2 regions of the Arthrobacter sp. MMS18-M83 genome follow, and region 1 is predicted to be linked to the other one. Evidence: riboswitches for the same ligand, from Rfam matches in the RefSeq annotation. Region 1 holds a riboswitch; the other holds the start of a gene.

Evidence for each region. A riboswitch is a leader RNA that binds a small molecule or an ion and turns the genes downstream of it on or off. The one in region 1 is predicted to bind glycine.
Region 2: it holds a riboswitch for glycine, as region 1 does, so the genes downstream of both, lipA (lipoyl synthase) here and gcvP (aminomethyl-transferring glycine dehydrogenase) in region 1, are expected to answer to the same signal.

The regions. Positions count from the first base shown of each region.
Region 1 covers NZ_CP113343.1:2,029,053-2,036,887, forward strand. The annotation lists gene glyA (serine hydroxymethyltransferase) at 1-1,225, opposite strand, end outside; gene gcvH (glycine cleavage system protein GcvH) at 1,222-1,605, opposite strand; gene gcvT (glycine cleavage system aminomethyltransferase GcvT) at 2,098-3,231, opposite strand; gene gcvP (aminomethyl-transferring glycine dehydrogenase) at 3,245-6,097, opposite strand; glycine riboswitch at 6,149-6,284, opposite strand; glycine riboswitch at 6,286-6,383, opposite strand; gene OW521_RS09510 (TetR/AcrR family transcriptional regulator) at 6,574-7,113, opposite strand; gene OW521_RS09515 (MFS transporter) at 7,197-7,835, shown strand, end outside.
Region 2 covers NZ_CP113343.1:2,917,428-2,925,262, reverse strand. The annotation lists gene OW521_RS13855 (aspartate dehydrogenase domain-containing protein) at 1-693, shown strand, start outside; gene OW521_RS13850 (MarR family winged helix-turn-helix transcriptional regulator) at 744-1,289, opposite strand; gene OW521_RS13845 (cupin domain-containing protein) at 1,488-2,006, shown strand; glycine riboswitch at 2,147-2,245, shown strand; glycine riboswitch at 2,247-2,353, shown strand; gene lipA (lipoyl synthase) at 2,403-3,428, shown strand; gene OW521_RS13835 (methylenetetrahydrofolate reductase) at 3,517-4,257, shown strand; gene OW521_RS13830 (anti-sigma factor) at 4,291-5,058, opposite strand; gene OW521_RS13825 (sigma-70 family RNA polymerase sigma factor) at 5,055-5,555, opposite strand; gene OW521_RS13820 (COG4315 family predicted lipoprotein) at 5,711-6,262, shown strand; gene OW521_RS13815 (DMP19 family protein) at 6,410-7,240, opposite strand; gene OW521_RS13810 (DEAD/DEAH box helicase) at 7,407-7,835, shown strand, end outside.

The DNA of each region.
Region 1 (7,835 bases):
TGATGTCCGCAACCTCGCGGAACGCCGCCTCACCGAAACCGCGCGTTGCCAGTGCCGGGGTGCCGATCCGCAGACCGGAGGTCACCATCGGCGGGCGCGGGTCGAACGGAACCGCGTTGCGGTTCACGGTGATCTCGATCGCGGCGAGGCGGTCCTCGGCCTGCTGGCCGTCGAGTTCGCAGTGGCGCAGGTCCACGAGCACCAGGTGCACGTCCGTGCCACCGGAAATCACCGAGATCCCCTTGGCAGTGACGTCGGGCTGGACGAGGCGTTCGGCCAGGATCCGGGCACCGGCCAGCACACGCTCCTGGCGTTCCTTGAACTCTTCCGAGCCGGCGATCTTGAAGGCCACGGCCTTGCCGGCGATCACGTGCTCCAACGGACCACCCTGCTGGCCCGGGAAGACCGCCGAGTTGATCTTCTTGGCGATGTCGGCGTCGTTGGAGAGGATGATGCCGCCGCGCGGACCGGCGAGGGTCTTGTGCGTCGTCGAGGTCGTGACGTGCGCGTGCGGGACCGGGGACGGGTGCAGGCCGGCGGCCACCAAGCCGGCGAAATGCGCCATGTCCACCATCAGGTACGCGCCCACCAGGTCGGCGATCCGGCGGAACTCGGCGAAGTCCAGCTGGCGCGCATACGCGGACCAGCCGGCCACGATCAGTGCCGGCTTGTGCTCCAGCGCCAGGCGCTCCACCTCGGCCATGTCGATCCGGTGGTCCTCTTCGCGGACCTGGTACGGCACGACGTTGTACAAGCGGCCGGAGAAGTTGATCCGCATGCCGTGGGTCAAGTGCCCGCCGTGCGCCAGGTTCAGGCCCATGATGGTGTCGCCCGGCTTGATGAGGGCGTGCATCACCGACGCGTTTGCCTGGGCACCGGAGTGCGGCTGCACGTTCGCGTACCCGGCACCGAACAGGGCCTTCACACGGTCGATCGCCAACTGCTCGATGACGTCCACGTGCTCACAGCCACCGTAGTAACGCTTGCCCGGGTAACCCTCGGCATACTTGTTGGTCAGCACCGAACCCTGCGCCTGCATCACGGCCACAGCCGTGTGGTTCTCCGAGGCGATCATTTCCAGGCCCGACCGCTGACGGTTCAACTCGTCGTCGATCTTCGCCGCGATCTCCGGATCCAGCTCGGACAACACCGTGTCCAGGCTCGGCGACACTACCTGCTCGAACACTGCGTTCTCGGTGCCTGCGGCCCCGGTTGCGGCGCTCACAGCTCGCCACCGTTCTTGGAAGCGTATTCCTCAGCGGAGAGCAGCGGGCCGTCGGACTCGGCGGCCACCTTGAAGAGCCAGCCTGCGCCATACGGATCGTTATTGATCAGGGCAGGATCGTCGACGACGGCGGAGTTCACTTCCGTGACCTCGCCCGTCACCGGGGAGTACAGGTCCGAGACGGACTTGGTGGACTCAACCTCGCCGCAGGTCTCCCCCGCAGTCACAGCCGAACCGACCTCGGGCAAGTCAACGTACACAATATCGCCGAGGGCATCGGTGGCCACGGCGGAGATACCGACAGAAACAAGGTTCCCGGCTTCGCGGGCAACCCACTCGTGCTCGTCGGAGTACTGCAGTTCAGGTGCAACTTTTGCCATGTTTTTTCCTTTACGTTGGTCTAAAACAATTGTGGTCGGGTTGGGTGGCGGATAACGGAATTCCTCGGCGTGCTCGCTCGTTCCTCGCTTAGACGCACGCTGCCGGAATCCCGTCACCCGCCCTCCGCCAGTTCAGTTTTCGGGGCCAACAGTTCCGGAAAGAACGCTGGCCTTTCGGTTTTAGTTGTGGACCCGTGGTTCCCGTGGGCCAATCCAGTTTCTGTAGGCCAAGCTGCGGCAGGCGGCCCATCATCGAACGCGACGGGTGCCAAGCTCGCATAAGAGGCACCAAGGGTGAGTCAAGGTTCATACGGTTCGCCCTTCTGTTCGATAACCAAAGGTGACGGGGACGGCCCCATCGGGACCGGCATCCGGCAGCGGGCGTCTAAGGGAGCGTCACGTCCGCTCAGCGGGCGTCTTTCGCGACCGAGCCCGCAGAGGATGTCGGTCCCGACGGGCTAAACGCAACCACGGTCACCCACCCACCGAAACTTACTTGGCTCGCTTGTAGAACGGCAAGGCGACGACTTCGAACAGCTCGGGCTTGCCGCGCAGGTCTACGTCCAGTGCCGTGCCGGGTTCTGCGTGTTCGACGTCGACATACGCCAGTGCCACGGGGTAACCGAGGGTGGGGCTGGGCTGGCCGGAGGTGACTTCGCCGACAACCACGCCGTCCTTGAGGACCGCGTAGTGGCTACGGCCGGCGCGGCGGCCCAGGCCCTTGAGGCCAACCAGCTTGCGGCCGCTAGTGGAACCGGCGCCCTCGGCCTTCAAGGCTTCCAGGGCGGAACGGCCCACGAAGTCGCTTTCCTTGGCCAACGAAACTACTGGGCCCAGACCCGCCGCGAAGGGGTTGCCTTCGCGGGAGAGCTCGTTGCCGTAGAGCGGCATGCCGGCTTCGAGACGCAGGGAGTCGCGGGAAGCGAGGCCCGCGGGGATCAGCTCGCCGTCTTCGGCTGCGGCGGCGATTGCTTGCCACAGGGCGGCAGCGGCATCGTTGTCCACGAAGATCTCGAAACCGTCTTCACCGGTGTAGCCAGTGCGGGCGAGCAGCAGTTCCACGGTGTTCCCGGCAAAGGTGAAGGGCACCTCGACGGCGGCGTAGTACTTGAGCTCGGTGAGGAGGGAGTGCTGTTCAGCCGGGACCAAACGGAGGAGGATCTCTTCCGCCTTGGGGCCCTGGACGGCGATTAGCGAGGTGGCTGCCGAGGCGTCCTCGACGACGACGTCAAAGTTGGCGGCGCGCTGTGCCACAGCCTCGGCAACAACCTTGGCGTTGCCGGCGTTCGGAACCACGAGGAACTTGGAATCCCCACGGCGGTAGGTGATGAGGTCGTCGATGATGCCGCCGTCTTCCTGGCAGATCAGCGAGTACTTGGCCTTGCCAACCGACATGGCCGAAATTTTGCCGACCAGCGCGTAGTCCAGAAAAGCGGCTGCTTCCGGACCGGTGACCCAGACTTCGCCCATGTGGGAGAGGTCGAACAAGCCTGCGGACTGGCGGACGGCGTGGTGCTCGGCCAGTTCGGACGAGTATTTCAGGGGCATCTGCCAGCCACCGAAATCGGTGAAGGAAGCGCCGAGCTTCTTGTGCTCTTCGTAGAGCGCAGTGTAGTTCTCAGTCATCGTGAGGAGTCCTTTAGTTCTCGAAGGCTTCGATCGGAGGGCAGGAGCAGACCAGGTTACGGTCGCCTGCGGCGCCGTCGATGCGGCCTACGGGCGGGAAGTACTTGTCCTGCTTGAGGTGGTGGACGGGGAAGACAGCCTGCTCGCGGGAGTATTCGCGGTTCCAGTCAGAGCTCACGACGGCGGCCGCGGTGTGCGGTGCGTGGCGCAGCGGGCTGTCCTCCACCGTGAAGTCGCCGCTCGCGACCTGGTCGATTTCCTTGCGGATGGTGATCATGGCTTCGATGAAGCGGTCGATCTCGCCCAGGTCCTCGGACTCGGTGGGCTCCACCATCAGGGTGCCCGCCACCGGGAACGCCAGCGTCGGGGCGTGGAAACCGTAGTCGATGAGGCGTTTGGCCACGTCCTCGGCGGTAACGCCGGTGCGGGCCGTCAGTTCGCGCAGGTCCAGGATGCACTCGTGAGCCACGAGTCCGTCTTCGCCCGTGTAGAGAACCGGGAAGTACTCGTTGAGGCGGGAGGCGATGTAGTTCGCGGCAAGCAGCGCGGACTTGGTGGCCTCGGTGAGGCCTTCGCCACCCATGAGCTTCACGTACGCCCACGAAATCGGCAGGACACCGGCCGAACCGAAGCGGGACGCCGAGATGGCAACGCCGTGCCCGTCTTCATGGGCTGCCTTGTTGGCATCGCCCGGCATGAAGGGTGCAAGGTGCGCCTTGGCAGCGACCGGGCCCACGCCCGGTCCGCCGCCGCCGTGCGGGATGCAGAAGGTCTTGTGCAGGTTCAGGTGGGACACGTCGCCGCCGAACTTGCCCGGCTGGGCCAGGCCCACGAGCGCGTTGAGGTTGGCGCCGTCAACGTACACCTGGCCGCCGGCCGCATGCACGGAGTCGCAGATTTCGCGGACGTCAGCGTCGTACACGCCGTGGGTGGAGGGGTAGGTGATCATGATGGCCGAGAGGACGTCCTTGTTGGCGTCGATCTTGGCCTGCAGGTCCGCGTGGTCGATGGTGCCGTCGGCCGCGGTGGCCACGACGACAACCTTCATGCCGGCCAGCACTGCCGAGGCAGCGTTGGTGCCGTGGGCGGAAGCCGGGATGAGGCATACGTTGCGCTGGAGGTCGCCGCGGGAGTGGTGGTAGCCGCGGATGGCCAGCAGGCCCGCGAGTTCGCCCTGGGAACCGGCGTTGGGCTGGATGGAGACCTGGTCGTAACCGGTGATCTCCGTGAGGTCGGCTTCCAAATCTTCGATCAGTTCGCGCCAGCCCTCTGTCTGGGAATCCGGGGCGAACGGGTGGATCGAGGCGAATTCCGGCCAGGAGATCGCTTCCATCTCGGCCGTGGCGTTCAGCTTCATGGTGCAGGAACCCAGCGGGATCATGGTGCGGTCCAGCGCGAGGTCGCGGTCCGAAAGCTTGCGGATGTAGCGCAACAGCTGGGTTTCGGAACGGTGCGTGTTGAACACCGGGTGCTGAAGGTAATCGGAAGAACGCTCGACGGCGGCCTCCAGGGCGAAGCCCTCACGTGACTCCGCGAGCGAAGCACCGAAGGCGGCGACGACGTCGGCGAGGACCGCCGTCGTCGTGGTCTCGTCGACAGAGATGCCCACGGTGTCCGCGTCGATGCCGCGCAGGTTGATGCCCTTGGCCTCAGCGGCAGCAACGATCTCGGCTGCCCTGCCCGGGACGCGGACGGTGACGGTGTCGAAGAAGCTGCCGTGCAGGACCTCAAGGCCCGCGGCCTTCAGGGACGCGGCGAGCGTGCGGGCGTGGTTGTGGGCGGTTTCGGCGATCGCCTTCAGGCCGTCGGGGCCGTGGTACACGGCGTACATCGAGGAGACGATGGCAAGCAGTGCCTGCGCGGTGCAGATGTTGGACGTGGCCTTCTCGCGGCGGATGTGCTGCTCGCGGGTCTGCAGCGCCAGGCGGTACGCGGGGGTGCCGGCGTCGTCCTTTGAAACGCCCACCAGGCGGCCGGGCATGGAGCGCTCGAGGCCCTTCTGAACGGCCATGTAGGCGGCGTGCGGGCCGCCGAAGAACAGCGGCACGCCGAAGCGCTGGGTGGAACCGACAGCGATGTCGGCACCCTGCTCGCCCGGAGGCGTGATCAGCGTGAGGGCGAGGAGGTCGGCGGCAACGGTGACGAGGGCGCCGCGTTCCTTGGCGGCGGCGATCACGGCGGAGTGGTCGAACACCCGGCCGGAAACGCCCGGCTGCTGCAGCACGATGCCGTTGATGTCGCCGTCGGGCAGTCCCTTGGACAGGTCGGCGATCTCCACTTCGAAGCCCAGCGCCTCGGCGCGGCCCTTCACGATGGCGAGGGTCTGCGGGAGGCAGTCGGCGTCGAGGACGGTCTTGCCGTCGTGGGCCGTCTTGTTCTTGTTGGCGCGACGCATCATGAGGACTGCTTCGGCGACGGCCGTGGCTTCATCCAGCAGGGAGGCGTTGGCGATGGGCAGGCCCACGAGGTCCTGGACCATGGTCTGGAAGTTCAGCAGTGCCTCGAGGCGGCCCTGGGAAATTTCCGGCTGGTACGGCGTGTAGGCCGTGTACCAGGCCGGGGACTCGAGGATGTTGCGGCGGATCACCGGCGGAGTGACGGTGTCGTAGTAGCCCTGGCCGATCATCTGCACGGCCGTCTTGTTCTTGGCCGCCAGTTTGCGCAGTTCGGCCAGAACTTCGACCTCACTGAGGGCGTTCTGGAGGGTCAGGGCGACGTCCTGGCGGATGTCATTGGGAACCGCGGTGTCCACGAGCGAATCGACACTGTCGTAACCGACAGACTTGAGCATGATGTCAATGTCGGCCTGGCGACGGGCGCCGATATGCCGGTCAACGAACGTGGTGGAGGTTGAACTAACCGTCACGAAGGAACTCCATTACTAAGGCGGCGTGGGTACGCCACAGCTAATCGGGTTCCTCCCCGCTCTGTATTGGACCTGAGAGTTTCCGCGAATCCGTGCTTATGGGCACTGTTTCGCTTGCACCGTCGGTGAGCACAGCGTGTTCCAGTGTCTGGGACACCAGAGGGCAGCGTGCTGCTTTCCAGAGTTGCCTTGCCGCGGCGGTGCGTGGGCCTGAGAGATTCCTGGGGAGGATTTGCTCCTACGGCGCCTGCATCACTTGCCTGCAGGACTCTCCCGCCGCAGATCAAAGGCGTATTCAGTTGTGTGAATCGGATCGTGGTTGCCGGTGACGGCTGCCACAACTGTCAATTGTCCTATGGACTGCTCGCGTCCGCAAATGATGTCACCGGTCTCGCCCGACTTTCCCAACTGACTGGCACCTGTTGTCGTTTTGGAGCCTCTAAACGACAACTACTGCGAGCCAGTTGGGCCACCGTTCAGTCACGGAGGCGTTCGACGGCGGCCAGCAGCGCACCGACGTCGGCGCTCCTCTCGCTCGCATTGGTTCCCGGGCCGCCTTCAAGCATTGCGTTGAAGTAGAGCCCATCGCCCATATACCGGACCGCTTTGGCTATCTCCGGACCCACTTCCTCGGCGAGCACATCCAGCCATTGTTGCTGGATCCCTGCAAAGCGCCTGCGGGTTTCTTCGTGGGCCACCTCCGCGAGCCGCGTGGCGGCGACGAACACCCTGTCCATGGGGGTATCGGCCCAAAGCGAGGACTTGATGAAGAACGCCGAAGCGCCCTCGGGAGCCGCCTTCATCGCCTCAATGTCCATTGCTGCGAGCCTGTCCATGCGTTCCAGCAGGGCGCTGATCATGGCTTCCTTGTTGGGGAAATGGTAGAGCAGGCCGCCCTTGGACACTCCCGCGCGTTTGGCGACGGCGTCGAGCGTGGCAGCCCGCTCCCCCACCTCGATCAGCAGGGCTTCAAAGGCATCCAGGACAGCGTCCCGGGCAATAGGTTTTCGCGGCATGGTGTCCATCATCCCCTAGTTGGATATGTCAGTGTCGATACGGCAAGTTGAAACTATACCGTCCAGACGGTACAGTTATTCTCATGTTCAGCCCGTCCACAACCCAGCATCCCCGCACCCCGTCAACCCAATCCGCCCCGTGGCGCGATTGGACTGCCCTGGCGCTCTTGATGTTCCCCGTGCTGCTGGTGGCTGTTGACAACACTGCGCTGACATTTGCTCTTCCGGAAATCGCCCGGACGCTGGAGGTCGGGGGCGTGCAGCTGCTTTGGATTGTGGATGCCTATGCGCTGGTGCTGGCGGCATTGCTGGTATCCATGGGCAACCTGGGAGACAGGATCGGCCGCCGCCGCTTGCTCCTGATCGGCAGCACGGGCTTCGCAGCCGTTTCCGCAGCCACCGCGTTCGCCCCGTCGGCCGAATGGCTCATTGCGGGACGCGCCGGCCTGGGCATCTTCGGAGCCATGCTCATGCCGTCCACATTGTCCTTGATCCGCAACATCTTCCCGGACCCGAACCGCCGCCGGCTTGCCATCGCGGTGTGGGCCGCGGGATTCTCCGGCGGCGCCGCGCTCGGGCCGATCTTCGGCGGCTGGCTCGTGGAACATTTCTGGTGGGGAGCCGTGTTCCTGGTGGCCGTGCCGCTGTTGTTGCCCCTCCTTGCCTTCGGCCCGTTCCTGATTCCCGAGTCCAAGGATCGCAATCCGGGCAAGCCTGACGTT
Region 2 (7,835 bases), 890 kb from region 1:
GGGGTCATCTCCCGGAGCCTGCTAAGCAGTGCCCCGGTGAAGCAGCTCACCCTGACGGAGGCTCTGGAATGCTGCGACTTGCTGGTTGAATGTGCAGGTCAGGAAGCACTCGTCGAACACGCCGAGTTTGTCCTCCGCGCGGGTGTTGACCTGCTCGTGACGTCGGTTGGTGCCCTGGCGGATAGAGAATTCTCAAAGCAGCTCAACGCCGCCGGGCCCGGGCGGCTCTTCCTGACATCTGGCGCAGTTGGCGGCCTCGACCTTTTGTCCTCAGGCGCCCGGGCGGCAGGCTATGACAGAGTCACGATTACGACGACGAAACTGCCGGACTCCCTTGTCCAGCCCTGGATGAACGAGGCTTTGGTTGAGGAGATACGCAATGCTCGTGGCCCACTGGACATTTATAAAGGATCGGCCGCTGAGGCCGCGCTGTTATTCCCCAAGTCCCTAAACGCTGGCGCCGCCGTTGCCATCGCTGTTAACAACTGGGACGCTGTGACGGTCAGAGTAAGGGCAGACCCCGCGGCGGAACTGACCAGCCACGTCATCGAAGCTTCTGGAAACATGGGGGAATACCGGTTCGAAATCCGCAACAAGCCTTCTGAGGACAATCCGAGGACAAGCGGTGTAGTACCGTTCGCCGTACTACGATCTCTGGACTCCATTATCGGTGGCCGGGGTGGGTTGATATGAGTGCAGGAACCGCCTCGAACTACAGCCTCCCGCATCGGGCAGTAAGCGTTTCAGGAGCCTCGGCCAACCGCTTCCATCGCATTGACATCAAAAGCGACCACCGATGCCTCCGCCTTCTTTAACAGCGCTGCGAGTTGATCGAGCTCCGATGGTGTCAGACCGCTCAACATTTGACGTTGCTTGTCTAAATGCTTTCCGAATGCCTCATCGATAACAGCCTTACCATGTGCGGTCAGCTGGGCGTACACAACCCGACGGTCTTCGCGGGTCCGAACTCTCTCGATGAGGTTCTGCTCCTCCATCCTGTCCAACCGGAAAGTAATACCACCGGTCGTGAGCATGGAGGAGGTCGCGAGCTCGCCGGCCGTCTTCCGGTGCGGTGGCCCGGAGCGGCGCAGATTGGCCAGGACGTCGAAGGACGCAAGTGTCAGACCGTACGCATCAAAGTAGGAACTTTCGACAGCGCGGACCTGATTGGCCAGCCGCAAGAGCCGCCCGAGGACGCCAATTGAGCTCGCATCCAAGTCCGGCCGTTCACGCAGCCAATCCGCCAGAATGCGGTCAATGGCGTCGGCTTCAGTTGAATCGTCAGGCATGGACCCGTCCTTTGGATGTAGGTGATGCATCTAAACATTGAGCTTTTCAGCAATCAATTAACTCAGTCTAGTTCCACTCAAGGTCTTGTTACTTAGTTCAATTTACCTTAGTGTTGAGATAGTTAGAGTTGAGGGAGTCACTCCTGAGCTTTGCTGCCAATTTTTGGTTTACATCGCCCCAGTCAGAGAGGTTTAACAATGAGTGAAACCGTAAGTGCACCGACAACAGATCTCGAAGAGCTCATCGATTCGTCTATCGCGTCCCGTGAGAGCCGTGTTGTTGACTTTGACACTCTGAAATTCCAGACAAAAATGGGAGACAAATTCCGGCGTGGCCAGGTCCGTTACATCGGCTCCGGGGCTACCGGGGACCACTCGGACGATAACAACATCCTCCAGGCCGAGCACTTCACGTTCTCTAACATGGTTCTGCCGGCCGGGTGCGTAGGACCGGAGCACACTCACCCTGACGTCGAAGAGGTGTTCTTTGTCCTCGAGGGGCAGGTGGAGTTCAGCGTCCACGATGTCGAGGACGGTACAAAGACGGCCAGTCGTGTTTTGGGCTACCGCGACCTGATTCGCGTTCCTGCAGGCGTTCCCCGGAGCCTTCGCACCGTCAGCGAAGATGATGCGCTGATCTGCGTAATCATCGGTGCGAAAAAGCCGGAGATTCCCTTCTACCCGCCGACCTCCGAGATGCACGGAGTCACTCGCTAAAAATGTTCTCCGAGAAGCGCGGGTACAAGTTTGAGCCGTACCCGCGCATCCGGAGTTCCGGTTGAACAGCCGACTCTTTGCGCACCGTCCGGGCACCGGATACCATGTGAGACGTGTCACCGAAAGGTGGCACGTGCTTATGATCTGCGGCGGGAGAGCCCTGCCGGTACGTTTTAGCAGGCGCCGTAGGAGCAAATCCTCCCCAGGAATCTCTCAGGCCCATGTACCGCCGCGGCAAGGCAACTCTGGAAAGCAGCCCGGGCAACCGGACTCACCGACGGTGCAAGCGTCCAGCCGCGAAGGCGGGGTGGCGCGGAAACTCTCAGGTCCAATACAGAGCGGGGAGGAACCGAATCATCGTGGCGCGTCCGCGCCACCTGAATTATGGAGTTCCTCATGACCCTGGTACCTGAAGGCCGTAAGCTGCTGCGCGTTGAACAGCGCAACAAAGCCGTCCCGGTCGAACGCAAGCCCGAGTGGATCAAGGCCAAGGTCCAGATGGGCCCGGAATTCGTGGGCCTGAAGAACCTCGTGAAAAAGGAAGGCCTGCACACCGTCTGCGAGGAAGCCGGCTGCCCGAACATCTTCGAGTGCTGGGAAGACAAGGAAGCAACCTTCCTGATCGGCGGCTCCGAATGCACCCGCCGCTGCGACTTCTGCCAGATCGACACCGGCAAACCCTCCCCCGTGGACATGTTCGAACCCACCAAGGTCGCCCGCTCCGTCCAGGCCATGGCCCTGCGCTACGCCACCGTCACCGGCGTCGCCCGGGACGACCTCGCCGACGAGGGCGTCTGGCTCTACGCCGAAACCGTCCGCAAGATCCACGAACTGAACCCCGGCACCGGGGTGGAACTGCTCATCCCGGACTTCTCCGGCAAACCCGAACACATCAGCGCGATCTGCGACTCCGCCCCCGAGGTCTTCGCGCACAACGTCGAGACCGTGCCCCGGATCTTCAAGCGCATCCGCCCCGCGTTCCGCTACGACCGCTCCCTGGACGTCATCACCCAGGGCCGGGACGCCGGCATGGTCACCAAATCCAACCTGATCCTGGGCATGGGCGAAACCCGGGCCGAAATCTCCGAAGCCCTTACCGACCTGCACGCCGCGGGCTGCGACCTGATCACCATCACCCAGTACCTGCGCCCCTCCGAACGGCACCTGCCCGTGGACCGCTGGGTCAAACCCCAGGAATTCGTCGAGCTCGCCGCCGAAGCCGAGGACATCGGCTTCCTCGGCGTCATGTCCGGACCCCTGGTCCGCTCCTCCTACCGCGCCGGACGCCTCTGGGCCACCGCGATGCGCAAAAAAGGCCGCGACATCCCCACCCACCTGGCCCACATCGCCGACGGCATCCAGGACTCCGGCACCACCCGCCAGGAAGCCAGCACCCTCCTCGCACACCACGCGACGGCCTGATCCGTAAGGACCCCAGCATGTTCCCCACCCGGATTGAAATCATTCCCTCGGACGGAATCGTCGAGAAGGTCCAGGCGACGGTGCCTGTATCCACAACACTCACCGTTACCTGCTTGCCCCATCACGGCATTACGCGAACCATGGAGGCTTCCCTGAAGCTCAGCCTCCTCGGCTACAACGTGATTCCGCATCTCTCGGCACGCGGGCTGGAGGACCGGGGCAGCTTTCCGGCATCCTCCGGGACTGCGAAGGTGCGGGGATCACCGAGGTCTTCGCCGTTGGTGGAGACGGACCGCGAGGTGCTGGCCCCTACGAATCGTGCCTTCACCTCGTGGAGGATATCGCCGAATACTCCGGCGGCAGGATTTCGGCGGGCATCGCCGGCTACCCTGAAGGTCATCCTTCCGTGGGCGGGCTGGACCTCTTGGATGCCCTGTTGGCGAAACAGCATCTGGCCACGCACGTTGTCACACAGATGTGCTTCTCCTCACCCAAGGTCCGGGATTACACAGCGCTCCTGCGTCGCGAAGGGGTGGAACTGCCGGTGTGGGCCGGAGTGGCCGGGGCGGTTCCCCGGACCAAGCTGCTGGCCCTGGCAACCCAGATCGGCGTCGGGACGTCCCTGAAGTTCCTCAGCAGCAAGGGAACTCTCGCCCGCCGGCTCTTGAGCGGCGACAGGTACTCACCGGAGAGCCTCGTCTCCGAACTCATGGCCCACGCGGACAGCGTCGCGGGAATCCATCTCTACAGCTTCAACAGGCTGGACAGGCCCACGTGGGAACCAATGGACCTGCCCGATCCTGCGGCCAACGAACCAGCCTCCGCGTAGCCGGCGGGCGGCCTTAACTGGTTCCGGGGACCCCTAGCTCCCCGGGACCGAAATCACCGCGACCGTCTTCTGGGCGTCGTCCCGCAGTTCCACGCCCGAGATCCCGGCGAGCTGGACCGGCGTCGCGCCCGTCACCTTGATGCGTCCGCTGGACGTCGCGGTCCAACCGCACGCCAATTCCTCGTTGCCGTCGCGGCCCTTGACCCACAGGTACATGGTGCCCTGCAGCGGCATGCTACGGCCTTCCAGTTGCAGCTCGGTCCCCCACGACTTCTTGACGAGCCCCACTGTGAGTTGCAGGCCGTTGTCCGTCTGCACCGAGTAGCTGGCGTCAGGCTTGGGCGGCTGGTTCAGCAGCGGCCCGGCGAGGACTCCCAACCCGAGGCAAGCGGCGGCCACGGCACTCACCAGAGCCGTCCACCGGCGTCGGGACTTCCGCCGCCGCGCTGCCATTTTCAGGAGGATCGGCTGCGGGAGCGTTTCCGAAAAGGTCCGCAAAAGTGAGCGAGCGTCGGAAGTGGGTTCGACGGCGGGGCGTCCGACCGTGAAAGGCGCAGCGGATTGCCCAGCGGCAGGGCGCTCGACGGCAGGGCGCTCGACGGCGGGGCGCCCGGCGGCGAGCGCGACGGCGTCGGGCACGGGGACGGCGTCGAGAAGGGCCGGAAGGCTTTCCAGCTCGCCAAGCTCGCGTCGGCAATCAGCGCAGAATTCCAGGTGCTCCTCAAAGGCCCGTGCCTCGTCAGCCTCCAAGCCGCCAAGCAGGTAGGCGCCCAGCAATTGGTGAAGTCCTGTTTCGTTCACCGCTGCACCCCCATTTCGTCCAGAATCGTGCGAAGCGCCCTGACGGCGTAAAAGGCCCGGGATTTCACGGTTCCGCTGGGGATGTTGAGCCTCAGCGCGGCCTCGTTCACCGTGAACCGTTCGTAATGCAGAGCTATCAGGACCTCCCGGTGCTCAGTGCTAAGCCGCAGGAGGGCTTCTTCCATGAGGACCCGGTTGAGGAGCTCGTCAACGCGTTCGGTGGCTTCCCCCGGGTCCGCCATGTCGCGTTCGGCGGCCTCGGCGGGCCGCCGCTGGGCCTTCCGATAATTATCGATGATGACGTTGCGGGCAGTGCGGAACAAATAGCTGCGGAGGCTCCCGGTGATCTGAGGCGCGTGCTGCCAAACCCGAAGGATGGTTTCCTGCACCACATCGTCAGCCAGATGTGCGTCCGGCGTGCAGCTCAGCACGAAGCGGCGCAGGGCTGTGCCGTGGTCGCGGTAGATCGCGGCCACGACGTCCTCGTCGAGCGGCATCGGCGCCTCCTGTCTCCTGTCGGCTTCCCCTTCTCCAGCGATACGACGTGCCTGACACGAAAAAGGTTCAGCCCTGTGAACCATTCTTCACCTCACGTCGTCGTACGGGTTAGTTTCCGGCACGCCAACGGCCGGTCCAAGCAAAGGAGCACACCATGAAGAAGCAACTTGGCACCGGTCTGGGCGTCCTCGCACTGGCCATTGTCCTTAGTGCCTGCGGAGGCAGCCCGGGCACTTCTACAACTTCTACAACTTCATCAAGCCCGGCGAGCTCAAGCGCCGCGGCGCCGAGCCCGACGGCGACGAGTCCGGCACCGTCGTCGAGCGCTTCTGCTGAGGCTTATGACCTGGAGGTTGCAACGTCGAGCGCCGGCAAGATTGTGGTGGGCGCCAACGGCAGGAGCGTGTACTTCTTCACCAAGGACGTCAAAGATTCGGGCAAGAGCGCCTGCACCGGAGGCTGCGCCACCTCGTGGCCAGCCGTGACAACGACGTCGAGCAAGCCGACGGCTGAGGACGTGAGTGGAACCCTCGGCACCATCCCCACGGCAGACGGAAAGATGCAGATCACCATCAACGGAATGCCCATTTACTACTTCGGGCAGGACAAGGCCGCCGGTGACGTGAAGGGCCAGGGCGTGAACAGCGTCTGGTACCTGGTCAGCCCGTCCGGTGACATGGTCAAGGGTGGCGGCACGGGCTACTGAAACCCTCGCTCACCTTTGAGCACCAAACAACAAACGCTCCTTCAGATCTGTCCGGCCAGGCCGGCAGATCTGAAGGAGCGTTTGCCTTGGAAGGCTCAAAGGTGAGCGAGCGTTTGCCTCAAAAGCCCTAAAGGTGAGCGAGCGTTTTTAGGCGTCTTCGAACTCGACGGCCGCGATGATTTCCTTCGTCTCCGGGTGGATCATGAAGGCTTCGTCGTCCTCTTCGATCATGATGTAGTTGCCGTGGTCCGTGGCGAAGTGCCAGGCGAGGATCGTCTCGCCGTCGTGCTCGTAGTTGGGATCGCCCATGGTGATCTTCTCCAGCTCGTAGCCGGCGACGTCGCACAGTTCACGGATGATGAGCTCGAATTCAGGGGCATTTTCGAGTTCGGCTTCGGCGGCCTCGGCCTGGCGCTCTTCGAGGTTCGGAATGAGGGCGACGCGCTCGGCGATGTGGGCCTTGCGCTGCTCTTCGTCCAGGTAGAGGACGCCATCCTGGCTGCGGAGCCACGCTGCGTTGAGTTCGATGATGTCCTCGGTCTCCAGGAGGGATTCGAATTCACCGTCGAGGGCTTCGAGTTCGGCCACGGCTTCCGCTGCCACTTCCGACTCGTCAAGGTCGCCGTCCAGGTACGCCTCTGCGTCGTCCTCGGACAGGGCGTCGAATGCTGCTGCGGTGCGGTTGAACAGCTCAAGGTGGCCGGTGGCGCCCATGGCTTCGAGGCCTTCGCGGACAAACGTGTCCACCTCTTCGCGCTCCGGGACGGTGAATACGTACTGGGCGAAGCCGCCGGCCAGTGCCTGCGTCAGGTAGTAGTCCACAAAGTAGCTGCGCAGCGCGTTGGTAGCGATTTCCTCATGGTTGAGGAGCTCCTCGTACATCTCGTTGACCACGGTGACGTTCGCGTCCACAACGTCTGCGTTGGCGGCCTCGATGCTGTCCTTCGTCAGAATGACGGGGTTCTCAATGCTGGTCATGGGATTTCCTCACTGCTAGGAAGCTTGTGCTCTCCGGACCCTTTCAACGTACGCGGGGGCGGTAGTCGGGCAGGCTAGGCCGAGGTGAACGTCCGGCAAAGTTTCAGCGCCGCTCGCGGCTGACTAGGATTCATAGATAGCCTCCTGCCGAAAGTAGCCCCAAAGAATGCCTTCCCACTCAGACGACTCCTGGGAACTGGCGATTCAGACACCCGCCATTAACGACCGCTCCTTGGCGGCCGGCCTCGCCTATGCCATGGGAAGCCGGGTCAGCAGCATCACTTTCGACTCGGCCACAGGTTTGATGATGGGCAAGGTCCGGGGCAGTGGCCCATCAGCGTATTCGACGTCGGCCAAACTGGTCCGCAAGCCCGGCGGCTGGAGCTGCACCGTAGGGGTGTGCAGTTGCCCCGTCCGCAAAGACTGCAAACACGTGGCGGCCCTCCTCTTCGCCGCCGAGGACCATCCTGCCGTGAGGGCTCAGCTGCTCAGCGCCCCCGCGTTCGGACAGACGGCCCAGACCAGCGGAACGGTGCAGCGGCCGGCGTGGGAACAGGCCCTCAGCAAGCTCATCGCCACTCCGGGAACCGCCCCG